Linked DNA regions of Prochlorococcus marinus str. SB. The main gene of each other region encodes a partner of the protein of the gene in region 2 in a complex. Links are inferred from orthologs where the notes say so. Each region holds a gene or a part of one and is shown on either strand. Other genes may lie near its edges.

Evidence for each region.
Region 1: the proteins of hisF (region 2) and hisH are in contact, whole or in part, in a crystal structure (PDB 6RU0), measured with the Thermotoga maritima proteins. The link is inferred for Prochlorococcus marinus str. SB from one-to-one orthologs. Residues at the interface, in WP_004080486.1 of Thermotoga maritima: Met1, Leu2, Ala3, Arg5, Ser40, Glu41, Asp45, Glu46, Ala70, Glu71, Ile73, Asp74, Ile75, Pro76, Phe77, Asp98, Lys99, Ser122, Gln123, Glu161, Thr195, Leu196, Asn247, Arg249, Glu251; in WP_004080484.1 of Thermotoga maritima: Asn15, Arg18, Arg22, Arg117, Leu118, Pro119, His120, Met121, Gly122, Trp123, Asn124, Asn134, Gly135, Tyr136, Tyr138, Val140, Tyr158, Glu180, Lys181, Ser182, Ser183, Lys184, Ile185.

The regions. Positions count from the first base shown.
Region 1 is NZ_JNAS01000001.1:349,232-364,146, forward strand. What follows is about bases 4,132-6,924. They hold hisH (imidazole glycerol phosphate synthase subunit HisH), read right to left. Parts: upstream 5,941-6,924; coding sequence 5,323-5,940; downstream 4,132-5,322. Other genes in these bases: EV02_RS06510 (RNA methyltransferase), read right to left, coding at 4,132-4,175; EV02_RS06505 (c-type cytochrome), read right to left, coding at 4,172-4,558; petG (cytochrome b6-f complex subunit V), read left to right, coding at 4,614-4,733; rsmD (16S rRNA (guanine(966)-N(2))-methyltransferase RsmD), read right to left, coding at 4,710-5,309; trxA (thioredoxin), read right to left, coding at 5,952-6,275. Outside these bases: EV02_RS06535 (homoserine dehydrogenase), read right to left, coding at 1-671; EV02_RS06530 (SufE family protein), read right to left, coding at 715-1,134; EV02_RS06525 (5-formyltetrahydrofolate cyclo-ligase), read right to left, coding at 1,171-1,728; crossover junction endodeoxyribonuclease RuvC, read right to left, coding at 1,738-2,211; bchI (magnesium chelatase ATPase subunit I), read right to left, coding at 2,217-3,305; more of EV02_RS06510, read right to left, coding at 3,423-4,131; more of EV02_RS0108635, read right to left, coding at 6,925-7,669; gyrA (DNA gyrase subunit A), read left to right, coding at 7,849-10,446; crtL (lycopene beta cyclase), read left to right, coding at 10,471-11,682; EV02_RS06475 (glycoside hydrolase family 57 protein), read right to left, coding at 11,688-13,271; EV02_RS06470 (2-isopropylmalate synthase), read left to right, coding at 13,493-14,915. UniProt on the Escherichia coli protein: IGPS catalyzes the conversion of PRFAR and glutamine to IGP, AICAR and glutamate. The HisH subunit catalyzes the hydrolysis of glutamine to glutamate and ammonia as part of the synthesis of IGP and AICAR.
Region 2 is NZ_JNAS01000002.1:215,176-230,039, forward strand. Bases 160-2,901 are described here. They hold hisF (imidazole glycerol phosphate synthase subunit HisF), read right to left. Parts: upstream 2,045-2,901; coding sequence 1,274-2,044; downstream 160-1,273. Other genes in these bases: EV02_RS05075 (DUF721 domain-containing protein), read left to right, coding at 160-523; ubiE (bifunctional demethylmenaquinone methyltransferase/2-methoxy-6-polyprenyl-1,4-benzoquinol methylase UbiE), read right to left, coding at 529-1,230; petP (cytochrome b6f subunit PetP), read left to right, coding at 2,104-2,328; chlG (chlorophyll synthase ChlG), read left to right, coding at 2,337-2,901. Outside these bases: more of EV02_RS05075, read left to right, coding at 38-159; more of chlG, read left to right, coding at 2,902-3,284; EV02_RS05050 (transglycosylase domain-containing protein), read left to right, coding at 3,286-5,055; EV02_RS05045 (16S rRNA (cytosine(967)-C(5))-methyltransferase), read right to left, coding at 5,065-6,381; EV02_RS05040 (hypothetical protein), read right to left, coding at 6,597-6,776; EV02_RS05035 (cryptochrome/photolyase family protein), read right to left, coding at 6,882-8,372; EV02_RS09180 (DUF2256 domain-containing protein), read right to left, coding at 8,369-8,500; EV02_RS05030 (TIGR03643 family protein), read right to left, coding at 8,504-8,740; EV02_RS05025 (thiol-disulfide oxidoreductase DCC family protein), read right to left, coding at 8,743-9,135; EV02_RS05020 (hypothetical protein), read right to left, coding at 9,313-9,516; tRNA (guanosine(18)-2'-O)-methyltransferase TrmH, read left to right, coding at 9,613-10,284; EV02_RS05010 (ABC transporter permease), read right to left, coding at 10,287-11,042; lepA (translation elongation factor 4), read right to left, coding at 11,212-13,020; EV02_RS05000 (malate:quinone oxidoreductase), read right to left, coding at 13,076-14,572; EV02_RS04995 (NifU family protein), read left to right, coding at 14,643-14,864.

The DNA.
Region 1 (14,915 bases), on a different replicon or contig from region 2:
TCAGAATGTATCTCCTCTCTTTTGATTTTCCCTCCAAATGCAAGTTCACTAAGAATTGAAATTTTATCAGCCGCATCATGGCCCTCAACATCTGCAGTTGGATCAAATTCAGCATACCCAAGGCTTTGAGCCAATTTTAAAGTTTCCTTATAATCAGCTTTTTCATTTGTCATTTTTGAAAGAATAAAATTTGTTGTCCCATTTATTATCCCAACCATTTTTTTTATACTATTACTTTTTAATGATCTTTTTAAGGGTTCAATTATAGGAATCCCCCCGCAAACTGCCGCCTCTGACAATATATAAACTCCTTCTTTAGATGCGGTTCTATATATCTCTTCTCCGTATCTTGCAATAACTGCTTTATTTGCTGTAACAACAGATTTCCCTAATTTTAATGATTGCAGAATAATATCTTTCGCTAAATCAACCCCACCCATTACTTCAACAATTACATCTATGGTGGGGTCATTAATTAATTTAAATGGATCATCTGTTAATAAATTATTATCTAGCTCAATATCTCTTTTTTTATTAAGATCTTTAACTGCTATTTTTGCAATTTCTATTTCTTTTAGAATTGGATGCGAATCAACTTCAGAGCTTAATATTTTATAAATTCCTGAACCTACAGTTCCAAAACCTACAATCCCAATTTTGCATTTTCTCATTTTTTATTTCTTTAACTTTGAGTTTAATTTTATATTATTAGACCTACAAATATTCATTTGCTTGAGACTGCATTTTCAATAAAATGTTTAAAAAACCATTTGATCTTGAAGGCGTTAAGCTTGCTTTTAAACCAGTATCTTCTATAAATTTCTTATCTATTTTTACAACATCATTTGGTGTTAATTCATTTAACCCAGTAATTAAAAATGCCAACAAACCCTTTGTTATGAGAGCATCAGAATATCCTTCCCAAAATAATTTACCGGCTTTAATAGTTGCCTTAACAAAAACTTCTGAAACGCATCCTTTAACTTTATTCTCTTCAACAAGGATTTCACTACCTGGTTCTTTTAATTTTTTGCCTAACCACAAAATGTATTCATATTTTCTTTTTGGATCTTCTGATTTCTGCAACTTTTCTACTAATTTTGATAAATTATTGTACTTTTCCTTATTTTCCATTTAATAATACAAATTAATAACTTTATGAGGTTCTTATTATACAAATATTTCTTTTTCTGTGATGAAGCCCGATAAAGGAATATCCCACTCAGCTCTGGTTAAAGGAATTGTACTAACACAATTAGAAGTTAATACTCCAATGCATGGAACATTTCTCCAATCACTATCTCTCCTTAATTTATCAAAATAACCTCCTCCATAACCCAATCTTGTTAATTTTTTATCAACGGAAAGACATGGTACAAATATCATGTTTATCTGCGAATGACTTAATGGGGAAGAGTTATTTGGACTTAGTATCCCCTCAGAATCTTTGGTAAGAGTTTTTTCGTCCCATGGATAAAATAACAACTCTTTTTTTTCTTTACATCTAGGCAAAGCTAAAGTAAATTCTTTCTTGAGACTTCTTATATCAACTTCATTTTTTAGAGGCCAATATATGGCTATATAACCAATATTTTTATATCCCTTAACAAATTCATCAACATATAATCTTACATTCTTTTCTACGTTTTCTCTTTGATTAAGAGAAATCCTATCTCTTAGTTTTCTAAACATTTCCCTCTCCAATTTCTTATTTTCAAAGATCGTCATATTAAATTTTCAGTTAAAGCCTTCCTCATTTAGTTTTGTGAGTGCTATGGCCAATGCATCTGCTGAATCATCAGGTTTTGGAGGTTTGTTAAGATCTAAGTCATACATAACAGCGTCAAGAATATCTTTCTTAGATGCCTTTCCAGACCCTGCAATTGTTAATTTTATCTGAGCAGGTGAATACTCACTAACATGAATTTTTTTAGATGCCAATACCATCATAATCACGCCTCTGGCCTGCACCACACTAATGGTAGTGCTTGACCTGTAAAAGAAAAATTTTTCTACTGCAGCTGCAGTTGGGTTCCAATGATTTATTAATTCATTAAGATCTTGGAATATCTCATAAAGTCTATCTTCTTCTTTCTTATCTTTACCTGTCTCAATAACGCCGCAGTCCAATAATATCTTTCTTTCATTTTCTATCTCAATTATTCCATAACCAACTCTAGCTAATCCAGGGTCAATCCCAATTATTCTCACTTTTATTAAGCTTCAGCAGACAATTGAAATTTTGAAAGATTTTCTTTTTCATCTAAATCAAATACTTTACAAAAAGCTTGAACAACTCTTTCACCTGAATCAACTTGTTCTAATGGATCTTTTCTAAGTCTATGTCTTAAAGAACAAGAAATAACCCTTGCTATGTCATCTTCTTGCACTTCAGTTCTGCCCTCAAATGCTGCAATTGCCCTAGCAGACCTATTTGTAACAATATCCCCCCGTAAACCATCCACATCTAGTTCTCCGCAGATTGCAGAAATATTCAATCTTAAGTCATCGTCCATTTGAACTGAATTTAATATTTCTTGTGCATTAATAACTTTTTGTTGAAGTTCAACCTGTTGTTTCTCAACACTCAATGAAAACTCATCAGGATTATCATCAAAAGAAGTTCTTTGATCAACTACTTGAACTCTTAATTCAGCATCTCTAACTGTCTTAACTTCAACACTCATTCCAAACCTGTCCAATAGTTGAGGCCTTAATTCACCTTCTTCTGGATTTCCTGAACCAATAAGGACAAACCGCGCAGGATGTCGAACAGATACTCCCTCCCTTTCAACAGTATTCCATCCGGAAGCTGCCGAATCTAAAAGTACATCAACTAAGTGATCATCAAGTAAATTCACTTCATCAACGTATAGTAAACCCCTATTAGCTTTTGCTAATAGACCCGGTTCGAATGCCTTAACACCTTCGCTCAAAGCCTTCTCTATATCAATGGTGCCACAAAGCCTGTCTTCAGTAGCCCCTAAAGGCAAGTCAACCATAGGTACTTGTTTTTGAATACTCTCTAGATTTTCTCCTTGAGTAATCTTTTCCAGAACTTCTTTACTTTGTAAGTCAGGATCAACTAGTGAACTATTATATGGATCGTCTTTAACAACATCGATTGCAGGCAACAAATCAGCTAAGGCTCTAATGGTAGTAGACTTTCCAGTCCCTCTATCACCCATTATCATCACTCCTCCAATTCTTGGATCAATAACATTTAACAAGAGAGCCAATTTCATTTCTTCTTGTCCAATTACAGCTGTAAAAGGAAAAACTCTTCTTTTCTTTGTTGTAGGCACAGTTTTAGTTTTCTTAAATATTCAAATAATCAATAGATGCTACTTCAGAAAATGTTTTTAGTAAATATCCCTATCAAATTAAAACAAGTTGCCAAAAATAGCTAATCAAATTTATACTTACCTATTTTTTTTTGAATTGTTCAAAAACCAGTTTATTTGATGGACAATTCCTCTTAAAACATTTATTTCTTTCATTGATGTATTTGCCCTCAAAATAAAATTTTTAAATTTACTGATTTTTGCCTTTGAGGTGTGTTTTAAGAGATATCCAACTCGCAAAAGCATTTCTTCTAACTCCACAAATGTATCATGTACTTCTTTCGATGATGCCAAGTTAAAAACTTTTAATTCATTATTTAAATTCTTTTTTGAAGACTTATTTAATTCATACAAAACTATTGAAACAGCATGTGAAAGATTTAATGAAGGATTATTCTCAGAAGTTGGAATATTAAAAGTTTTATTTGCCTGAAGTAATTCACTGTTAGTTAAACCTCTATTTTCTCTTCCAAATATAATTGCTAAATTATTTATCTTCTCAAAAGATAAAGTCCAATCAAATATATCTTCCGAAGATACAAAAAATAGATCTTTATTAAAATCAATCCTTCCACAAGATGCTAGAACCAAATCACAATCAAAAATTGCTTTTTGAAGATCATCATAAACCTTACAATTTTTAAGAAATTTTTGGCCTTTAAGAGCCATTTTTTTTGCTTCTAAAGAAAATATGTCGCATTTAGGAGAAACAATTCTTAATTCATCAACGTCAAAATTACTGCATAATCTAGCAACACTTCCTACATTTAAAGGACCATTTGGTTCAACTAAAATTATCTTTAGATTAGAAAAATTTTTTCCCAAAATCATTCAAGACTATGAAGATATTTCAATAAATTGGACATATTTTCAGGATCAATTTCAAAACTTGGCATCGGAGGAGTTAGGCCTCCAGTAACTTGTTTTATTATCTCTTTATCATTCAAGCGTTGAGTTATTGAGTGCAAGTCTGGGCCCACTAATCCTCTTGCTGTAATTCCATGACATCCAACGCAATTTATCTTAAAAAGAGCATCTCCTTCCTCAGCAGAGCCATTAAGCTCAAGAGTTTCAATAATATATTTGTTATTTTCATGATGATTTAACCAAAATATTGAAAAACAAATCAATAAAACTCCAAATACAACAAAAACAATTTTTAAGATTTCTCTCTTAAAGTCTCTTTCTGCTGCAGTTGATGAAGATGTTGACACAAAAAATATTCTCTATGTAACAATTGTGAGTAAGAAATTCAAAAAAGGCAAAAAAATGATCGAGCCTCTTCTATGTGGAATTGTTTTAGGATTGGTTCCAATAACTCTTCTTGGACTATTCGTAAGTGCATGGAATCAATACAGAAGAGGTTCAGGGATGCTGGACATTGATTAAAAATGTTAATCTTGATTGCCCATAATTTCTTACATCTATAGTTTCCCACAAAGTACTTTTTTTAATAAAAAGTTTTGGAGAATGTTCACAAATAACTGTTGAATCTTTTTTTAAAAGATTACAATTAAATAATTGATTTAAAACTATTTCATGGAAATCCAGATCATATGGAGGATCTAGATAAACAAAATCAAATTTTAGTTTGTTTAAATCGATATTTTTAGATGATAAGTTTCTCTCATAATTAGGTTTTGTCCATTTCAAAACGTCTTTACAAATAACTTCGATATCATTTCTCCTATTCTCTATATTCTCCAAGGAGAGTAAATTTTCTAAGCAAATTTTTGAGTTGATTTTGCTTTTTTCAATTGCAATTATTTTGCTTGCCCCGTGATTATAGGCTTCACAAGATATTGCCCCTGTTCCACTAAATAAATCTAGCCAGTTACTATTTTCAACTCTTTTGTTCAATATATTAAATATGGCCTCTCTCACTCTCAAAGTTGTGGGTCTGGTGTAAGAATTATTTGGAGTTTGTAGTTTTTTACCACCTATTAATCTTAAGTTAGTCTTCATCCCTAAGCATCTGTTATGGAATATTACTCAGCCATCTTCTCAAAAGTTTTTCACCGGTTTTTCCAGATTTTTCCGGATGAAATTGACAGGCCAATAAATTATCATTCTCAATCATTGCAGTTAATTTTTCAGAGCCATAATCTACCTGAGCTGCAATAATATTTAAGTCATCTGGGATTGCATGATAAGAATGTACAAAATAGACCCAATTATCTAATTCTTCAATCCCAAATAAAGTATTTTTTTTGGTAGGTAAAAGTTGGCACCAACCCATGTGTGGGATTCTTTGGTTAACAATATTAGGAATTTTTTGTATTTTTCCTTTCAAAATTCCCAGCCCTTGAATTTTTCCTTCATCACTAGATTCAAAAAGGAGTTGGAGACCTAAACATATTCCAAAAAAGGATTTCCCACTTTTAATCCAATTTTTCAAATCAGTTATCAAATCTGTATTTATGAGATTATCCATCGCTGGATCAAATGCTCCAACACCTGGAAGTATTATCGCCTTACAAAACTTGGAATCATTAAAGTTTTTAATCAATATAATTTCTTCTCCAAGACTTTCTAGAGATTTTGTTACGGAATGAATATTACCCATTCCATAGTCTATTAGTCCAATTTTATGCAAAGCTTTTAAATTTATAAATGCTTAGTTAAAGTGCTTGAGAGAGTAGCTTTTGGTACAGCACCAACAACGGTATCAACCTTTTGACCTCCTTTAAAGATCATTAATGTAGGAATACTTCTAATCCCGTATTGACTGGCTACATTTGGATTCTCATCTGTGTTTAATTTGAAAACTTTAATTTTGCCTTCAAAGTCTTTTGAGATTTCTTCTACAACAGGAGCGACCATCCTACATGGACCGCACCATGGTGCCCAAAAATCAACCAATACTGGTAGATCACTTTGCAGTACATCTTTGTCAAATGAAGAATCAGTTACGGCGGGAGCTGATGACATAATTTAAGTATTCCTTTTTGAAAATTTAGCAGGCAATTCTTTTAAGTGATGATTTCATTACAGATTAAATAATATAAGTAACAAAATATCTAAAAAAGCCCGATTAATCGGGCGATTTAGTGTGTGAGGAGTATGGGGTTTCCCCCATCATTTCATAATAACTCCTAATTAGAAAATTTTTCAAATTAATACTTAATTCACTAATGATTTATAATTTTGCTCTAAGTGAACTACTTACCCATCCCAAGCTGCTGAGCTTTTTGATAAACCTTACCTTCTGTAAGAAGCGATGGTGCGATAACTATTTCAACTTCTTGCATTTCTTTAATATTTTTTGCCCCAAGAGTACTCATTGAGGTTCTAATGGCTCCTAATAAGTTATGTGTCCCATCATCAAGCAAGGCAGGACCTTTAATTATTCTTTCTAAGGATCCTGTAGAACCAACTTCAATTCTTGTGCCCCTTGGCAATAATGGACTTGGAGTAGCCATACCCCAGTGAAATCCTTTACCGGGAGCGTTTGAGGATTTAGCTATTGGGGATCCAATCATTACAGCATCTGCTCCACATGCTAAACATTTGCAGATATCTCCGCCAGTAACAATTCCTCCATCACCAATAATAGGAATATAACGACCTCTTTCTTTAAAGTAATCATTTCTTGCCGCACTACAATCAGCAATTGCAGTTGCTTGAGGGATTCCAATTCCCAATACTCCTCTTGATGTACATGCAGCTCCAGGTCCTATCCCAACCATCAATCCTGCAACTCCAGCATCCATAAGAAGTTTGGCAACATCGTAAGTAACACAATTACCTGCAACAACTGGGACGTTCATAGATTGACAGAGATTTTTAATATTTAAGGTTTCCTTACCTTCCATGCCAAGATGTTCAGTGGAAACAACTGTTCCTTGAAGAAAAAATAAATCAATTTTGGAATTATTAAGTGTTTCTTTAAACTTAATGGCAGCTTGAGGAGTCCCACTGAAAGCTGCTATACCTCCTCTCTCTTTGACCTCATTTATTCTTTGTAAAATCAATCCCTCCTTGACCGGTTCACTGTATATTTTCTGCATTAATGGAACGAAATCATTCTTCCCGACTGATGCTATTTTGTTCAATATTTCATCAGGGTTTTGATATCTTGTTTGTATACCCTCCATATTAATAACCCCTAGGGAACCTAATTTTGTAAGTTCTACAGCCGTATTGACATCGACAACACTATCCATGGCACTAGCGACAATAGGAACTTCTCTTTTGAAATCACCTATTGACCAAGAAGGATCAGTCAAATCGTAATCAACTGTTCTTTTACCAGGAACTAAAGCTATTTCATCGATGCCATAAGCCCGTCTGACTTTTTTATTTAAACCAAGTTCAATATTCACGATAATTTCCTTTTATTCTGATTAAATTAACAACTAAAGGGGTAATAAGCCAAGATTTATTCAAAAACAACAGGTTTTATTTTGATTTGTGCGTAAATGTTAGTATTTGGGAATTAAATAAATCTTTTTTTTTATTCATTATGACAATCAGCGATTATTATTAAAGAAAGGATTTTTGTATGTCTGATATTTTAGATTCCAATAACTCAGGATTAAGCGAAAATAACGACCGAATTATTCAGACTGACCTAAGAAATGAGATGTCTCGTTCATACCTTGAGTATGCAATGAGCGTTATAGTTGGACGTGCTCTTCCAGATGCAAGAGATGGATTAAAACCAGTTCACAGAAGAATTCTTTATGCAATGTATGAACTTGGTTTAACTAGCAGCAGACCATACAGAAAATGTGCAAGAGTTGTAGGAGAAGTACTTGGTAAATACCACCCTCATGGCGATACTGCTGTTTATGATGCTTTGGTTAGGATGGCCCAGGATTTCTCTATGAGGATGCCACTTATAGATGGTCATGGAAACTTTGGTTCTGTTGATAACGACCCTCCAGCAGCAATGAGGTATACAGAATCTCGTTTACAGTCCCTTACGGATGAAAGTTTATTAGAGGATATTGAATCTGAAACAGTAGATTTCGCGGATAATTTTGACGGTTCCCAGCAAGAGCCTACAGTTTTACCTGCTAGGATCCCTCAACTACTTCTAAATGGTTCATCTGGAATAGCAGTAGGAATGGCAACCAATATTCCACCTCATAACTTGGGGGAATTAATTAATGGTCTTAAATCAATAATCAAAAACCCTTCAATTGAAGATAGAGAACTTTTTGAAATAATTAAGGGTCCTGATTTTCCAACAGGTGGTCAAATCTTAGGCAGAGAAGGTATTAGAGAAACTTTCAAAACAGGAAGGGGGTCAATAACCATGAGAGGGGTAGCAAATATTGAGCAAATTAAATCAATTGGTAGAGCAGAGAAAGATGCAGTAATAATTACAGAGCTTCCATTTCAAACCAATAAAGCGGCATTGATTGAAAGAATTGCTGACTTGGTTAATGAAAAAAAATTAGAAGGTATTTCTGATATTAGAGATGAAAGTGATAGAGATGGGATGAGGGTTGTTATTGAACTAAAGAGAGATGCCTACCCACAAGTAGTTTTAAATAATTTATTTAAGTTAACACCTCTACAAAATAACTTTAGTGCTAATATCCTTGCTTTAGTAAAAGGAGAGCCCACAACACTTTCACTCAGGAAAATGTTAGACGTTTTTCTAGATTTTAGGGTTGAGACAATAAGGAGAAGAACAGCATTTTTATTAAAAAAGGCAGAAGAAAGAGATCATATTGTGAAGGGTCTTCTATTAGCCTTAGATGCTATGGATGAAATTATAAATTTAATAAGATCAGCGAAAGATTCAATATCAGCTCGAGAAAAATTACAAAACGACCATAAATTATCTGCCATACAGGCAGATGCAATTCTGCAAATGCAATTAAGAAGATTAACAGCACTTGAAGCTGATAAAATCAAAGGGGAACATAATGAGTTAACCCGAAAAATCAACCTATATCAGCAAATATTAAATAGTAAAGAAAGAATTTTTGAAATTATTCTTGAAGAAATTAATAAAATCGATGAAAGATTCTCTTCTCCTAGGAAAACAGAAATACTGGATTTAGGCGGCGGATTAGATGATATTGATCTCATAGCTAATGACAGATCCGTAGTTCTATTAACTGAAGCAGGTTATTTAAAAAGAATGCCTATTAATGATTTTGAATCTACCAGTCGTGGTTCAAGGGGTAAAGCCGGCACAAAAACCAAAGAAGATGATGATGTGAAATTATTTATAAGCTGTAACGATCATGATACTCTTTTGCTTTTCAGCGATAGAGGAGTGGCTTACGCTCTCCCAGCATATAGGGTTCCTATGAGTAGCAGAACAGCAAAAGGAACTCCATCAGTTCAACTTCTCCCAATTCCAAGAGAAGAAAAAATAACTTCATTAGTTGCTGTGGATTCTTTTGTTGACGATCATTATTTATTAATGCTCACCAAAGCTGGCTTTATAAAAAGAACTGCACTTTCTGCTTTCTCAAAAATTCGCTCAAATGGACTAATAGCAATTAATCTTGAGGATGGAGATGCCCTAACCTGGGTCAGGTTATCAAAAGAAGGTGATAGTGTTTTAATTGGATCTAAAACAGGAATGGCGATTCATTTCAGACTAGATATTAATGAATTAAGACCTCTTGGTAGAACAGCAAGAGGGGTTAAATCAATGAACTTGAGAGAAGGAGACAATCTAGTTTCTATGGATGTTTTAACATCTAATTTGGTTGATCAATTAGCTAAAATTGACGATCTCACAGAAGATCTTGATGATGATGTTGAGGAAAACTCTTCAGATGGTCCATGGGTATTAATAGCCAGCGCATTTGGACTAGGAAAGAGAGTACCTGTAGCTCAGTTTAGATTACAAAAAAGAGCAGGCATGGGTTTGAGAGCAATAAAATTTAGAATTAAAGATGATCAGCTAGTTTGTTTGAAGGTCCTTGGCGAGGGAGAAGAATTACTACTTGTGACCGAAAAAGGTGTAATAGTAAGAACAAACGCAGATAAAATCTCTCAGCAATCCAGGGCAGCTACAGGAGTAAAATTACAAAGATTAGATGACGGTGATCATTTATCGGAAGTGGTATTGGTACCTCGTGAACAAATAGAGGAAAAAGATCAACCTAGCTCAATTGAACAAAATTAAAAGCCTTATAGTTACCTAAATAATATGGAAATACTTGATATTTTAATTTTAGGTTCAGGTCCTGCGGCATTATGTTTAGCTTCAGAATTAGCCAAGCAAGATCTAAATATTAAGGGAATATCAACAAAATCTCCAAATGAAAAATGGGAGAATACATATGGTATTTGGGCGTCTGAGTTAGAGGAATTAGGGTTAGAGTCCTTGTTATCTCACAGATGGTGTAAAACAGTTAGTTTTTTTGGAGACGGGGAAAATAAAAAAGGGGATACTCCTACAAAACACAACTACGATTATGGTTTAATAAACCAAGAAGCCTTTCAAAATGAACTTTTAAAAAAATGTAAAGGGATTGAATGGTTGAATGAGACAGCAAAAGAAATAAAAGAAAAAAACAAACTATCTGAGGTAATATGTTTTTCAGGTCTCAAAATAAAAGCGAGATTAGTCATTGACGCAAGTGGTCATAAAAGTAATTTTGTAAAAAGACCAGTTCAAAATGAAATCGCTCAACAAGCTGCCTATGGAATTGTAGGTAAATTTACATCACCACCTGTTAATAAAGAACAATTTGTTCTAATGGATTTTCGTCCAAATCATTTAAACAATAAAGAAAAGTTATCATCTCCTTCCTTTCTTTATGCAATGGATCTTGGCAACAACACTTTTTTTGTTGAAGAAACCTCATTAGCTAGTTATCCTGCATTATCCCAAGAAAATCTAAAAAAAAGACTTTATAAAAGACTTAATAGTAAGGGTATTGAGGTAAGTGAAATTTTTCATGAAGAGAATTGCCTTTTCCCTATGAATTTACCCCTCCCATTTAAAAAACAATTTGTACTTGGTTTTGGAGGGGCTGCAAGTATGGTTCATCCTGCATCAGGATACATGGTTGGATCTTTATTAAGAAGGGCTCCACTCCTTGCACAAAAATTAGCAATCTTTTTAAAAGAACCTCATCTAAGTTCACTAGAGTTAGCTTCAAAAGGTTGGGAAATTCTGTGGCCTTACGAGTTAACACAAAGACATAAACTTTACCAATACGGTCTAAGAAGATTAATGAGTTTTGACGAAAGTAGATTAAGAAGCTTTTTCTCAAATTTCTTTAGATTATCGACTAATGAATGGGTAGGTTTTCTTACTAATACACTTCCACTTCCAAAACTAATTTACGTGATGAGTAAGATGTTTATAAATTCACCTCTAAAAGTAAAACTAGGAATGCTCAAGTTAAATTAGTATTTTTATTTACGCCAATCATCAATATTAATATTTTGGAAAACTTTATCCTCTTCCTCAATATCTTCAAGAAATTTTAAATTAATATCACTATGGGTTTTAATCATTTCAACCAATTTCCAGAACCTGAATAAGTGTCTTTCTATTCTCTCTTTTGCGAGTTCTGTTGTGGTTCCAGCTCTTAGAATAAAACTCCAATCAGAAGACTCAGAAAGAAGTAGTTCTCTTGCAGCTTGCTTAAAGAGTCTTAGAGATAAATCATTATTAAAATTTTCCAAGCACAAATCTACAAATGTTGAGCCTGCCTTTGTAATTTCTGGAACGATCCATGCATTTGCATCATTAATCCAGTAATTATGGTAACCACCCTGTCCCCAGCTTGATGGCGATGGATCACAAATCTGAAGATTTGGTTTTTGCACTAAGAATTCTTTTAAATTTGTAAGCTTAATTGAATATTTACTAGAGTTCTTTAGTATATTTTCAATAAAAAAAGGGCCCTCATACCACCAATGACCAAATAACTCTGCATCAAATGGAGCTACCAATAAAGGCTTAAAGGAAGAGGATAAAGTCAATTTTTCTAGTTGTTTGGATCTCGCTAGAAGATAGGTATCAGCATGTTCTGCCGCCTTAATTTTGGCTTCATTTTCAAGGTAAAACTCTTTTCCCCCTAAAGGAATGTTTTCATCTGTAATCTTATGAAACTTTAAACCCAAAGGTCTTCTTGATGAAATACCCTTATTTTGGAGCTTTGAGAGAGGTAATTCCCACCCCAAATCTTTATGAAATTCCCTATATACTTTGTCGCCCGGGAACCCATCCTTAGCGGACCAAACGGGTAAGGTTGACTCACTATCTCTTCCGAAAAATGCAACTCCTTTTTTCGAGCATATTGGAGCGTATACACCATACCTAGGCCTTGGTGTGGAGTTTAGAATCCCGTGTCCGTCTAAGATTGTATATCTAATTCCAGAATTAAATAGTATTTCATCTAAACCCTCATAATATGCGCATTCAGGTAACCAAATACCTAAAGGCTTTGTTTCAAAAATATTTTCATGGCTCCTAATAGCTGTATTGATTTGTCCTTTTACAGTTTCAGGATTCTCCCTTAAAATTGGCAGATATCCATGAGTAGCAGCACAAGTAAGAATATCTAAATTTCCAGAGTTTTTTAAAACCCTAAACTTCTCAATTAAGTTTCCAGAACAATTTTGCCAGTATAAGTATTTATCATTAAGGTTATTCTTTAAAAATGCAGATGCATTTTTTTCTTGAAGTGGCAGTTCGTTCAGGAAATCATTCCTTGTTTTAATCCAGCTTGGGAAAGTTTCTTTAATTTGTTTATCATTTAGAAGTGATAATAATGTTGGAGACAAACTAATAGTAAGTTTTGTATTTTCAGGATTTTCATTTTTGGAAGATTCTATTGATTGAAGTAGTGGTATATAACATTCCAGAATCGCCTGAAATAACCAATCCTCTTCTAAGGAGTTTTTTTCGTTTTTTCTGACATAAGGTAGATGAGCGTGTAAAACTATCGCTAACCGGCCTAAAACATTATTCCTTGAGTATTGCCCATTCATACTTTTTATATTTATGCCTGTAGTTCTATAAAAAATCGAAATTTTTTTATAAAAAAGGCTTTAATCCTAAAACAATACTTTAAAAATTTAAGTATTTGATTTTTTTTATCAGAATTTTAACCAATATTATTTAAGTTATAAACTTTCAGCAAATTTTTATTGAACTAAATCTAGTCAAATTTTTTTAATTAGCTTAATATAAGTCTAAGTTATTCTCTCTGATGTCAAAAGATCCTGGAAGAATTTTGATATTTGACACAACTCTTCGAGATGGAGAGCAATCTCCTGGTGCAAGTTTAAATCTTGAAGAAAAGCTTGCTATTGCTCATCAATTAGCAAGATTAGGAGTAGATGTTATTGAAGCTGGATTCCCTTTCGCAAGTCCAGGAGATTTTAAAGCTGTTAATAAAATTGCTAATGTAGTAGGGAAAGAAAATGGCCCTATAATTTGCGGTTTAGCTAGGGCGTCTAAAGGAGATATAAAAGCATGTTATGAAGCAATAAGTCCTGCTCCCAAGAAAAGAATACATACTTTTATTGCGACAAGCGATATTCATCTTGAACACAAACTAAAAAAATCCAGAAAAGATGTTCTTCAAATAGTTCCAGAAATGGTAAATTATGCGAAATCCTTAGTAGATGATATCGAGTTTTCTTGTGAAGATGCCTCAAGGAGTGATCCTGAATTTTTATACGAAGTTATTCAACTAGCAATTACTGCAGGAGCGACAACAATAAATATCCCTGATACTGTTGGGTTTACAACTCCTAGTGAATTTGGCAACCTAATTGCCGATATAAATAAAAATGTTCCAAATATTGATGAGGCAGTAATCTCGGTTCATGGTCATAATGATTTAGGTTTAGCAGTAGCCAATTTTCTTGAGGCAGTAAAAAATGGAGCAAGACAATTAGAATGTACTATTAATGGAATTGGAGAAAGAGCCGGGAATGCCTCTTTAGAAGAATTAGTAATGGCACTTCATGTTAGGAAAAGTTTTTTTAATAGTTTTTTCAAAAGAAATCCAGATTCCCCAACTCCTCTTACGGCTATAAGAACAGAAGAAATAACAAAAACCTCTAGACTTGTTTCTAACCTAACCGGAATGACTGTACAACCTAATAAAGCAATTGTGGGAGCTAACGCTTTTGCTCATGAATCAGGCATTCATCAGGATGGTGTTTTAAAAAATAGACTAACTTACGAAATTATCGATGCAAAAACTGTTGGTTTGAGTGACAACAAAATATCTTTAGGAAAACTGAGTGGAAGAAGTGCGGTAAGAGCAAGATTAGAAGAAATGGGATATGACTTAAGCCGAGAAGATTTAAATGATGCTTTTGCTCGTTTTAAGGATCTAGCTGACAGGAAAAGAGAAATTACTGATAGAGACTTAGAAGCAATTGTTAGTGAACAAGTTCAGCTACCAGAAGCTAAATTTCAATTAAGTCTTGTACAAGTAAGTTGTGGTAACGCCTCTAAACCTACTGCAACCATTTCGCTTCTAAACACAGAAGATAATAGTGAGGATACTGCTGTATCAATAGGGACTGGGCCAGTTGATGCTGTATGCGAGGCTTTAAATAAATTAGCTAAAGTTCCTAACGAACTAATTGAATTTTCTGTTAAGTCGGTAACAGAAG
Region 2 (14,864 bases):
TAGATTAACTTTAGTCTTAATAAGTAAATTTTACAAATTGGACAAAAAGTATTTGCCAAGAGTTAATAGAAGAAATCCACACCCATTAAAAATTTGTCTTGATAATTTCAAAAAATCCTGCGGAGACTTAGATAAACTCTCTAAAATCAACGAAAACTGGAAGAACTTAATCGGATTAGAACTATTTCAAGAATGTAAACCATTAATTATTGAAAAAAAAATACTTACTATTGCAGTAAATCATCCACAATGGCGCCAAGCTTTAATTTATAACAAGCACAAATTAAGAGAAAGAATCGAGAAAATTGGAGTAACTTTGAATGAAATAAAAATAATACAAAATTATGAAATTAAAAATAAAAATATCAAAGCTACTAACGCAAAGATAGTTTGGGCAAAGCATCCAAGCAGAATCAATCAAAATAATATGTGCATTTGTACTCTTTGTAATTCCCCTACTCCTGAGGGCGAAATCAAAAGATGGGGAAAGTGTTCTTTTTGTTGGAGAAAAATAAAAAACTAAATTCTTTATTTAACTAAAATTAGTATTCCCATTTGCCCCCCCCAAATAGTCCTATATTCAGCTTTTTTAAATCCAACTGCCTTAGCAATATTTATAAGCTCATTTTTCTTTGGAAAATTACTAATACTTTTTTCAATATATGCGTACTCTGGACCTAAATTAAAAAGCCGCGAAATGGTTACTACAATTAATCTCAAATAAATTTTCTGAAAAATATTGGATAAAGAATTTCTTGTTGAGTGATTAAAATCCAAAAATCCTGCCCTTCCCTTATCCTTCAAAAGATCAAAAACTTTTTTTATTCCTTCTTCAACATTATTTAAGTTTCTAAGTCCATATGACATGCAAATTCCATCAAAATTTTTTGAATAATCATTAATTTCTAATACATCTTTAATTTCCCACTTAATAAATTTATTTTTTTTAAGCTCTGATTTTTTTTTTGCAATATTTAAGATATCCTCTGCACTGTCAATCCCAGTAATTGAACCCCTTGGACTAACTCTCTCATAAATTAAGAATGCTAAATCTCCAGTTCCACAGCATAAATCAGCCCAATCTTCACCATTTAGAGGTTTCAATAAATTAACTAATTTCCTTTTCCATAATCTGTGCAGCCCAAAACTTAATAGATTATTTAAAAAGTCATATTTATAAGAAATTTTATTAAATATATTTTTAACTTCGATAGTTTTTGTGAATTTCATTTTTAAATTTTTAACTTATTTTTTTTGGTATTAAATTAAATTTTTATTCATATGGTCTAATTGGAAGATTTTTTTCGAGAAGAAAAGTTTTTATCTCTTGTAGAGTAAGTTTCTTATCATGAAGTAATGATGCTAAAAGTGCGGCAGATGCCCTGCCTTCATTGAAAACATCATAGATATCTTCTAAACAACCTGCCCCTCCGGAAGCAATTACTGGGATATCAACAATATTTGCAACAGATTCTGTCAAATTTAAATCATATCCATTCTGTGTTCCATCACCATCCATTGAAGTAAGCAATATTTCCCCTGCGCCTAACTCCTCAACTTTCTTTGCCCAACTTAATACATCTATACCAGTATTTTCTCTCCCTCCTTTCACATAAACCTCCCACTCTCGAACATTATCAACTTTTCTTCGAGCATCAATTGCTATAACGATGCATTGATTACCAAATTCTCTAGAACTTTCAGAAATTAAATAGGGATTTCTTACGGCTGAGGAATTCAAACTCACTTTATCTGCTCCTGCTCTTAAAAGATCATTAATAGAAGAAACAGAATCTATACCTCCACCTACTGTAAAAGGAATTTTTACTGATTTTGCTGTCCTAGAAACAAGGTCAACTAATGTATTCCTATTTTCCACGCTTGCTCTAATATCTAAAAATACCAATTCATCTGCACCTTCATCAGAGTACCTACAAGCCAATTCAACAGGATCACCAGAGTCTCTCAAGTTAACAAAATTCACACCTTTAACCACTCTGCCATTGGCGACATCTAAACAAGGAATTAAACGAAGAGCTACCATTTTAGTAAAAATTGTCCAAATGCTGTTAATCTTGCATAATAGCTTCCATTTTACCTCTTATGGCTGAAACAAAATTATTACCCAAAATCGGCAGTAAAATTAAAATTAACATTAACAAAGTAAAAGATAGACTACCATCTAAATTAATTGATCAAATATCCTCTAATCCGAAAGCCGTAATAACAGGCTATAAAATGACAGACGGTAGAAGTATTGGGATCACCGCAAAATTTCAGAATGGTGAGCAAAATTGGTTTTTCCCAGAAGAAATTGAGAAAGGTTAAAGAGTAACGTGAATGATCCAAAACAACTATTAGGAATTAAGGGTGCCTCTGAAACATCAAGCATATGGAAACTCCGCATACAGTTAATGAAACCCATAACGTGGATCCCTTTGATATGGGGGGTTATTTGTGGAGCCGCTGCAAGTGGGAATTTTGAATGGACATTTAGTAATGTTCTAGCTTCATTGGCATGTATGTTGATGAGTGGACCACTTTTGGCTGGTTATACCCAAACCATAAATGATTTTTTTGATAAAGAAATTGATGCAATTAATGAACCAAATAGACCAATTCCTTCTGGCAAAATTTCAATTAAAGATGTAAAAATACAAATCTGGGTATTACTTATAGCAGGTTTAATAGTTGCTTTTCTATTAGATTTATATGCTAAGCACAGCTTCCCCTCCGTCTTACTTTTGGCATTAGGAGGTTCCTTTGTTAGTTATATATATTCTGCTCCACCACTCAAATTAAAACAGAATGGTTGGCTTGGAAATTATGCATTAGGAGCATCTTATATAGCTTTACCTTGGTGGGCAGGACAAGCCTTGTTTGGGAAATTAACTATCGTAACGGCGATACTAACACTTGCTTATAGCCTATCAGGACTTGGAATTGCTGTTATTAATGATTTCAAAAGTGTTGAAGGAGACTCAAAGCTAGGCTTAAATTCTCTACCAGTAGTATTCGGAATTAAAAATGCAAGTAGAATAAGTGCAGGACTAATTGACATTTTTCAATTAGCAATGGTTGTAGTACTTGTGATTATTGGTCAACATTTAGCCTCTGTAATTTTGGTTTTATTGGTAATTCCACAAATTACATTTCAAGATATGTGGTTACTAAGAGATCCTTTAAAGTTTGATGTCAAATATCAAGCAAGTGCCCAACCGTTCCTTATAACTGGAATGTTAGTTACAGCTTTAGCGATAGGACATAGTTTTTTAGTTGCTTAAGGTGCAAAAGATTAAATTCAAATCTTTTGTTTTAATAATTCCAATATTATTTTTTTCTGGAATATCTTTTTATTTTTTTAGTCTAATATTTAGTACCTTAAAATTTGACGTTTCTAAAAATAAAAAGTCTAGGGAAACCAAATATTCTTACTTAATATCATCTTCTGATAATAAGATACTAAGCAAATTAAGCCGCAAATTTGAAATAGATAATAGTTATCATAAAATTCCATTTTTTCTTAAACATTCTTTTATATCTTCTGAGGATAAAAGATTTTATAAACATAATGGAATAGATTTTAAAAGTATTTCTCGTGCCCTTATTAAAAATATTAGAAGTGGTTATGTTAAAGAGGGAGGAAGTACGATTACACAACAAGTTGCTAGATTACTTTTTCTAAATAATGATTTAAGTTTTCAAAGAAAAATCAAAGAAATATTTATATCACTCATACTTGAATTTAGATATAACAAAAATCAAATTTTAAAATTATATTTAAATAATATTTATCTAGGATCAGGAGCATTCGGGGTAGACGAGGCTGCCCAAGTTTATTTTGGAAAATTTATAGAAGAATTGACATTATCAGAGATCGCATTAATTGCAGGATTAGCTCCAGCTCCATCAATTTATTCACCTTATCAAAATTTAGAACTAGCTATTAAAAATAGAAATAAAGTTCTTGAATCAATGTATGTTGATGGATATATTTCTCTTGCAAATAAGAATAAGGCTATTAAAGAAAAAATAAAGTTAAATTATCAAACAGCTGATAATTTTTTAGATGATAAATTACTAATAAACTTTATTCTTCAGGAAACAGATAAAAAAATTGGAAGTGAAAATGATTATAAGTTTTTAAGAATTAAATCTTCTATCAACAAAGATTGGCAAGAAAAAGGTCAAAAAATATCAAGATACGCAGGACCTAAAGAACTTGAATTTAGTCTGTTATCTATCGAATCAAACACAGGACTAATTAGGACAATGATAACCAGCAAAAATCCATCAATTAATGAATACAATAGAGTTATTTCATCTGTAAGACCTTTAGGTTCTACTTTTAAAATAATCCCTTATGCTGCTGCATTAATAGAAGGAATAAAATTAAGCGATAAATTTGAAGACTTACCAATATGCTGGGAAAGTTATTGCCCAAAAAATTTTTCAGAAGACTATAGAGGTTCAATATCTTTGATTGAATCATTTAAAAGTTCATCAAATATCGTTCCAATATCAATAACAAAAAAAATCGGCTTAAAAAATATTATTAATTTAGCGAATTCATTTGGACTAGGTTTCGAGCAAGAGTTTGAGGAATTCCCATCATTAGCTATTGGTGCCTACGGAGATAATCTTTTAAACATCACAAATGCATACTCTGCAATAAACAATAATGGGAAGATTCAAAACCCTGAAATCATAGAAAAAATAGAATCATTTAAAAAACAACCCATTTGGGAAAATAAATCTATTTCCAAGAAAATATTAGATTTCAAAATAAACAAGAAAATAAATAAACTTCTTGAAAAATCTGTAAAAGAAGGCACTTCAAAAGCAGCCTCTATAAAAGGAAAGAAAATTTATGGGAAAACAGGCACATCTGATGGAAATAAAGATCTCTGGTTTATTGGTTCCATTGATAACCTTACAACAGGGATCTGGATAGGTTACGACAATAATAAGGAATCTGAATTATCTAGTGGGAATGCAGCTTATTTATGGAAGAAGTTCATATCTGAAATTTATAAAATTCCAATTAAAAAATAAATTATATTTTTAAGATTTATAAGAAATTATTGCAGAATAAAATCCATCACCAGGATAATCAAAGCTAGGTAAAATTTGCTTTTGGCTAACCAATTTTAAAGTTTTGTTTTTTTCAATAAATCGTTCAATTAATAGATTATTTTCATCGGGACAAATAGTACAAGTTGAATAAACTAAAGTACCATCTTTTTTCAAAAGAGGTAAGATACTCTCCAAAAGTTTTTCCTGTAATAAAGTTAAAGATTTTATTTTTTCTTTACTTAAAGACCATCTAGAATCTGGATTCCTGGAAAGAGTTCCAATGCCCGAACATGGAGCATCTAATAAAATCTTATCAAAATAAGATATAAACTTAGGATTTAATTCAATCAAACTCGTAGCATCAGCCTTAAGTGTAATAACAGATTTCAAATTTAACCTTTCTAAATTTGATTGCAGTATTTTCAATCTTTTTGCTGATCTATCTACGGCAATGATTTCAGCACTATCATTTGTTAATTCTGCAAGGTGGGTAGACTTACTTCCTGGCGCTGCACAAGCATCTAAAATCTTTTCACCTTCTTTTGGATTTAAGAGAGGTGCTATCCACTGAGAAGATCTATCTTGAATTGTCCAAAGTCCATCACTATATCCTGGTAAATTTTTTATAGATCTTGGATTAGATTTTAAAGTAATTCCATTATGTAAATCATTAATAATTTCAGCATCAATTTTATTTTCATGAAGTACTTTCAAAAAGTTATCTAAATTAGTTTTTAATTGATTAATTCTCAAATCTATTGATGGTTTTTTATTAAATGCCTTAATGATATTTTCACCCTCGCTATTGCCGACCCATTTATAAAGATCCTGCACAAGCCATAATGGGAATGATTCAAGATATGAAATTCTTTCTTTTCTATCAGAAGATAATTCCGGAAAGATTTTTTGTTCTATTTTTCTTGATGCATTTCTCAATATCGCATTTACAGTTCCCGCCAAACCATTTAAATCTGTTTTTTTAGCTACTTCTACAGTGGTAGAAATAGCAGCAGGAAATGGGATTTTATCCATTTTCAATAGTTGATACAAACCTATATGTAGAAGCCATCTTAATTTTGGAGGCTGCTTTTTATGAGTAATTTTTGATGTATGATCCGTCCAAAGATCAAGAAATTTTCTATACCTTATGCATCCAAAAGATAATTCCGTAATAAAAGCTATATCAAGAGGATTAAATTGATAATTTTTTAAAACCTTTTCAAGAGCATGATCAGAAAAATCACCATAACTAACTTTTAATAAAATTTCCCAAGCTGCCTTTCTTTGTAAATATCCTATGCTCAAAATATAAATAATTTTTTTAAAGATAACTTTAATATACAAAAAATTCAAAAATTTAAACTACTTTTTCAATTGCAGAATTAAACCAAATAAAACCTAAGATAGAAATAAGTGAAAGATTAAATCCTAAAAAAAGAAAGATATTTAAAGAATGGATTCTTTCCCGAAAAAATATTTTTTTCTCTTTTTGATACTTCATTATTAAAATAAAAACTTTTTCAGGATTTCAAACGGCAACCAATATTGATAGATCCTGTATCAAGCATTCTGCCTAATTTAATTGCTATGGATTCCTCCAACCTAGTAAAATTAGATTGATGGGTGGTTATCCAATCTAATTCAGAAAAAGTGATAATTCCAGTCGAATTACTTTTTAAAAAAAGTGTTCCAATTTCCATTAGATAAATCTAATATTTTCTAAGTTAACATCCTTACTTAATATTTCTTCATAACATAATATTCTTTTAATTTTTCAAGGAAAACTGTAGGTTTTTACTCTTAATTTATTGAATATCCCTTAAAAATTTATCGGCCGTTTTTAAATGATTATTTAATTTTTCCTCTGACATTTTATCGAGATTTCTCGTTAACATTGCCAGACGATATTGCTTTCTAAAAAAGCTTTCATTATCTTTAATAAATTTCCAAAATAAGCCATCCCATATTTCACACCATGAGCCACTTTTAAAATTAGACATTTTTTTTACATAATTAGAGCTTGATATATATGGCTTTGTTGAAAAGATACCACCATCACTAAACTGACTCATTCCGTAAACATTTGGGACCATAACCCAATCATAGGAATCAATAAACATTTCCATAAACCATTTATAAACTTGATTGGGGTGAATTCTACATAGAAGCATAAAGTTGCCAATAATCATTAGCCGCTCAATATGATGACAATAACCAAATTTAATAATATTTTTTATAACAACGTCTACTGGTTCAATTCCTGTATTTCCTTGATAAAAGGATTTTGGAATTGGCTTATCTTCAAAATTCCAAAAATTACTATTTCGCATCTTTGTTCCATACTTTTTATAGACGAGGCAAATAAATTCTCTCCATCCAATAATTTGACGAATAAAACCCTCTAAAGAGTTAATAGGAACATTATTATTTTTTGCAAAAAGTAATGCTTTATTTACTACTAAATCTGGGGTTAATAAGCCGCTATTTAAAAGAGGAGAAAGTAAACTGTGCCATAAAAAAGAATTTTCTTTAGAAATAGCATCCTCATAATCTCCAAATAAGAAAAATCTATGTTTAAAAAAATCATTTAACCAATCATCTGACTCTTCAAAATTAGTTGGATATAAAAAGTTATTACTTTCTCCAATAAACTCAATATCAAAATTGGCTAATGACCTTTCTGCATTAACTACAAATTTATTTTTTTGTAATTTAGGTATATCGGGTATATTTATTTTTTTTGGTAATTTTTTTCTGTTCATTTCATCGAAACTCCATTTACCACCTTCAGGTGTATCATCAGGATTGACTAATATCTTTTGGCTTTTTCTTTGATTCTCATAAAATCTCCCCATAAGAGGTTTTTTTGTATTTGATACAAATAAATTTTTTAAATCTTCACTGCTCATAAACATAGGAGAAGGCAAAATATTTAAAGCTAAATTATTACTTTCAACAAAATTATTAATCCTCTTCATTATTAAAAAATCATGAGGGTCAATCAGATTTATTTTCTGATATTTATTTTTAATAAATTCCGATAAATAATCAACTGTAGAAACATTATTCTTGTTTTCGATATATAAAACTTTAAAGCCAGATATTTCTAAATAATTTTTATATGCGAGCATAGATGCTCTATGAAAAACTAACTTATTTTTATGGTTAATTAATTTATGAAATTTATCATTTCCAAAAAATAATGAGTCTTCCAAAATCAAAACTTCACAATTTATTTTTAAGATTGGGCTTTCTCTAAAAAGTTGATTCGGGAAAATAATTGATACTTGTTTCATCTTTGCGACTTCCTATTACTGCATCTTTTTGAACAGTAGATAACATCATCCCAACAGTTTTTCCATTTTTTACGCCACTCAAATGGCCTATTGCAAACAGGACAAGTTTTAGTAGAAAGATTTTTCAAAATTTATAATTTTCTTTTATGAGTAGACTTAAATCTGGTTGAATCTTTAAGAGCCATATGTTTTGTATTTCTTCCCGAAACTCTCTTTCTCCAGACTTTGAAAGATTTGGGTTTTAAATTTTGACGCATAATTTTTATCGCATCCTCCTCTTTTAAACCAAATTGATACTCGATAGCTTCAAAGGGTGTTCTATCTTCCCAACACATTTCTATTATTCTGTCTATATCGATACTTTCCATATTTATTGTTCACATTGTGAGGTACAAATTTTTTCAATATCGGATCTACCTGTAATTTGAAGTCTATATTTTGCCCAATATCTGTAAACCAATCTCAATAATGGAGACAATAGCTTAATTTTCAAGGGATAATAAACCCAACCTAAACCAACTAATTCATAAGAATATGCAAGTACATCTAGTCCCCTAATAATTTCACCATTTTCAATAATCCCATGCAGGTTTGACATAGCTTCTGAATATGAGATGTCATAAAAGAGACTTTGATCATAATCCTTACTATTAATATCTATAAATGCAATTTGATTTAAGGTATCTCTTTTTTTAAGAAAATTTGTTTCTCTCAAACAAAGTGGACAACCACCATCGAATAAAAAGGTTAATTTATTTTTCATATTTTTATTCAAATATAGAAATTAAATAACTTTTTTGTGGAATAAAAAATTTTTTTTAGATTACAAGCTTTATAAAGCCTTAATAATTGCCAGTTCTAATTTAGTGAAATTATATTATCTTATTAATTAATAAGCCATTGATTAAGGGATACATCAATGGTTTAAAACTTTTTGTAATCAATCATCTAGAAGATGCACTCCTTCTCCTATGTCAGGAGTAAATTTACAATATTTTTCAAAAATAAGTCCAACACCTCTCATTTTTTCTCCTAATTCATCGTTAAATTTATTCCATTCTTCGGACTCACGATCAGGTAAATCCCACCCTTGTTTTTCTACCATACTTGTTATTACTGTATAGTCCCATTCTATGTATGCCATTGAGTTAATTTAAACTACCAAAATATTATAAACCAAGAGATTTAATAGGTAATCAATATTTTTTGAATATAATTTAAAAGTGTGAAAAAATTATAAATGTCAATTTTGCCAAGAAGATTTGAACGAATCAAAGGAGTTTTAGATTGCAGAATGAAAAACTTGACTGTTTTAGTTGAGGATGTAAATAAACCACATAATTTATCTGCGATATTAAGGACATGTGATGCAGCAGGAGTTTTCGAAGCAAATTTTATTAGTAAAACGAATGCCGTTAAAACTTTTAATAGTACTGCTCAAGGAAGTCAAAAATGGGTAAAACTGAATAATCATGAAAACACTATCACGGCAATATCTGATTTAAAAAATAAGGGTTTTAAATTATATGGAACGACTCTTAATAGTGAATCAGTAGATTATAGAAATTTTGATTATTCTCAAAATACATGTTTTGTTTTAGGAGCAGAAAAATGGGGACTAAGTAATGAACTTATATCAATGGTTGATCAATCAATTTTTATACCTATGAGAGGTATGGTTCAATCTCTGAATGTTTCAGTTGCTGCTTCTATATTATTATTTGAAGCTGTTCGCCAAAGAAAAAATAAAGGTATATTGCCTGCTAATGGAGAAGGATTAAATATGGATGAATATCAAAAAACTCTTTTTGAATGGTGTTACCCAGAATTAGCTGCGGTGTATAAAAAATCAGCTAAAGAATATCCAAAGTTGAATGATCAAGGAGAACTTGACCCTATTACGGATAACTAAATTTATTCAGAATTTTGACTATCAAAAATTTCTTCAAGGTCCTCTCCTATAAAAGAAAGACCTAAAACTAAAAAAAACATTGCCAAACCTGGGAACAAAGCCGTCCACCAGATACCTGTAGGTAAAGCGGCAAGAGCCAGATTTAAATCACTTCCCCACTCTGGGACATCTGCAGGAACGCCAAGGCCTAAAAATCCTAAACTTCCTAATACCAAAACAGCATCTGCAGCATTTAGGGTAAGCAGAATAGGCAATGGTGTTATTACATTTGGGAGAATATATTTAAAAATAATTTTTTTAACATCAGCTCCTGCAACTTGAGCTGCCTCCACATAAGTTTCGGATTTAACCAATATTGTCTGATTTCTGATTAATCTAAAATATTGAGGAGAGTAAACAATACACAACGCCAAAGCCGCGTTAAGGATACCCTTACCCAATACAAAAGCCACAACAACTGAAAGCAAAATTACAGGTATTGAAAAAATAGTATCCATTATTAGTGATAAGCATTTATCAAAAAACCCACCAAAATATCCACTTAATAATCCCAATGGCAAACCCAAACTTAATGAAAAAAGAATAGCTAAGAACACAACTTCTATCGCTAATGATGATCCTTGCAAAGTTCTTAAGCAAACATCTCTTCCTAATCTATCTGTGCCACAAAAATGATTAAGAGAAGGAGGGGCAAAGATATCATTGCTTAACATTGAAAATGAATAGCCAAAAAAATTATTGGCCTCTAAAAATTTCATTATTAAAACAACAAGAAGATAAAAAAGTACAATTAAAAATCCAGCTTTTCTGATATTTGCGCCGACACGATTAAATGAGTTAATATCCAAAATCTTTTTTTAAAGATATAAATGAAATATACCCAATTCTTTTAAAAATAAATAGCTGAAAATTTTAAATTAAAAGAAATTACTGGTTTAATTTCAAGACTGCCATAAAAGCTTCTTGAGGGACTTCAACTTTACCCATTGCCTTCATCCTCTTTTTACCTTTGGCTTGTTTCTTTAAAAGTTTCTTTTTCCTAGAAATATCTCCTCCATAACATTTAGATAAAACATCTTTTCGCAAAGCACTTATGCTTTCACTTGCAATAATCCTGCTACCGATTGATGCTTGAATAGGTATTTTAAATTGTTGTTTTGGAATAAGTTCTTTTAATTTCTCAACTAAACTTCTGCCAATTCCATAAGCCTTATCTTTATGAACAATAGAAGTTAATGGATCTGCTCTTTCTGAATTTATTAGAAAATCTAATCTAACAAGGTCATTTTTTCTATAGCCAATCAAATGATATTCCATTGATGCATAACCTTGGGTTCTACTTTTCATTTGATCAAAGAAATCTGTAACAACTTCTGCTAATGGAATTTCATAAATCAAGGTAACTCGATCTGTTGTTATGTACCTCATATCTATAAATACTCCTCTTCTTTCCTGACATAAACCCATTAATGTTCCATTAAATTCATTGGGAGCATAAATTTCCATTTTCACATAAGGCTCTTCTATTGATTCTCTAAGTTGTGGATCAGGAATTGTAGAAGGGTTATCAATAAAGATATGTTCCTTCTGATTTAAATTAACTTTATAAATAACTGATGGTGCCGTTACGATTAAATCCAAGTCATATTCTCTTTCTAATCTTTCTTGAACAATCTCCATATGAAGAAGTCCAAGGAATCCGCACCGAAATCCGAAGCCCATTGCGCTACTGGTTTCGGGCTCATATTTTAAAGCTGCATCAGATAATTGTAATTTTTCTAGTGATACTCTTAAATCTGGGAATTGATCAGCATCAGTTGGGAATAAGCCACAAAAAACCATAGGATTTGCTGTCTTATATCCAGGCAAAGGTTCATTGGCAGGTGAATTTAAAAGAGTAATCGTATCTCCCACTCTGGCATCAGCAACTGATTTTATAGAAGCAGCTAAATAACCAACTTCTCCTGCATGTAATTCATCAACTTGCTGCTGATCAGGCGCCATTATTCCTATCTCATCTAATTCATAATTTTTCTTACTTGCCATTAATAATATTTTTTCTCTCTTATTTAGAGACCCAGATATCACCCTGAAATAAACAATAACTCCCCTGTACGGATCATAATAAGAATCAAAAATCAGTGCCTTTGTAGGTAGTTTAATTTCATCTTGAGGAGGAGGTACTCTTCTTACGATTGCTTCCAAAATATCTTTAATACCAACTCCAGTTTTTGCTGAACAATTTATTGCATTAGATGTATCAAGTCCAATAATTTCCTCTATTTCTTGTTTTATTTTTTCAGCATCAGCCCCTGGCAAATCAACTTTATTTAAAACTGGAATTATTTCAAGATTATTTTCTAAGGCAAGATAAACATTAGCTAAGGTTTGAGCTTCTACTCCTTGACTTGCATCAACAACGAGTAAAGCGCCTTCACAAGCTTGAAGAGATCTACTAACCTCATAAGAGAAATCAACATGCCCTGGAGTATCTATTAAGTTCAAAACATATTCTTGGGAATCGTCAGCTTTATATTTCATCCTAGCGGCCTGTAACTTGATAGTAATTCCTCTCTCTCTTTCAAGATCCATGCTGTCCAAAAATTGTTCTTGCATATCCCTTTGCTGAACAGTACCAGTATCTTGAAGCAACCTATCTGCAAGGGTAGATTTACCATGGTCAATATGAGCGATTATGCAGAAATTTCTAATTTTTGAAACCGATATATCAGTCATATAGAAAGAAAAATTCTCCTCTTTTTACATCTTGATTAATATTAGCTAATTAGAATTATGGATGGAAACCAAAAATGGAATTGTTTCTTTTTTTAATTTCATTTATGAAGGTACTGTTTTTTTCAGAGGCTGTTCGTTCTGGATAAATTAAGTCATATATTTTTTTCTTTAGATTATGCTTGTCGTTTAAAAATAAGACTGATTTTTCTAGAACCTCAACCATAATTGAGACCGCAGTACTTGCTCCGGGAGATGCTCCTAACAAAGCAGATAATGATCCATCAGATGAATTCACAATCTCAGTTCCAAATTTCAAAGAGCCACCGCCTTCAGTTTTTTTAATTATTTGGACTCTTTGACCAGCATTCTTTAAATACCAATCAGAAGGATTAGCTGATGGCATCATATTCTTTAAATTCTCAACTCTTGAGTTATGGCTCTTTAATGATTGTGATATGAGGTAATTAATTAAATCGTTATTCTTGAAACCAACGTCTAACATAGAAAATATATTATTCTTTTTAATTGAACTAAATAAGTCAAAGTATGAACTTTGTTTTAAAAATTTCGTTGTAAATCCAGCAAAAGGTCCATATAAAAGAAGTTTTTTATTATTAATCCATCTGGTGTCTAGATGAGGCACAGACATTGGTGGCGATCCAATATCAGCTTTACCATAAACTTTTGAGTTATGTTTTTCTGTTAGATCTTTTTTCTCGCAAATAAGCCATTTCCCACTAACAGGAAATCCACCATAACTTTTTGCTTCTGGAATTTTTGATTTTTGCAAATAATTAATTGTTTTTCCACCAGCACCAAGAAAAACATAGCCAGTTCTAATTGAAGTTTTTCTACCTTCAGAACTAATTTCTAGTTCCCATTGTTTTTTATCAATTTTCTTTAAATCTATTAATTCTGTTTTGTATCTAATTTCAACATTTTTGTTTAAGGAAACTAATGACAAATACTCTTTAGTTAAAGCCTCAAAATTAATATCAGTTCCTCTGCCTATTCTGGTAGCTGCAATTTGAGTAGATGGATTTCTATCTTTTGTTATTAGAGGAGCCCATGATGAAATTTCATCAAAAGATGAAGAAAATTCCATATCGATAAATTCAGGATTTTCGGTCATTTTCTGAAATCTTTTTTTTAAAAAAGAAATATTATCCTGACCAGACACAAAGCTAATATGAGGAATAAATTTTAGAAATTTCTTAATATCAATTTTCCCTGCTTCATACAATGAGGCCCATAAAGACATGGATGTTTCAAAAGAACGATTTATTGAGAGCGCTTTATCTATTTTTAGATTTCCTTTTTCATCTAAAGGAGTATAGTTTAATTCGCAATTAGCCGCATGTCCTGTACCTGCATTATTAAAAGCGCCAGTACTTTCACTTCCTGGAGCATTTAATTTTTCTATAATAAGAAATTTTATATCTGGTAAAACTTCTGAAATTAGGAGGGCTAGAGTACTACTCATTATCCCTCCTCCTACTAAGACTGCATCAAAGTGGCTATTGTCATTAGTGGGATTTTTAGATGAAGTCACAACAGAAAATTATCTTTTTTGCAATTAATCAGATTTCTTTCTAGGCTTATTATAAAGTTAATCCAAAATTATGAGTACTGAAACACTCTCGCTGACAAACGAAAATGTAGAAAAAGTCCTTGACGAGCTAAGACCTTTTTTAATTTCTGATGGAGGTAATGTAGAGATTGCAGAAATAGATGGTCCAATTGTCAAAGTCAGACTTCAAGGAGCATGTGGTAGTTGCCCAAGTAGCACTATGACTCTCAAAATGGGTATTGAAAGAAAGTTAAAAGAAATGATTCCTGAAATA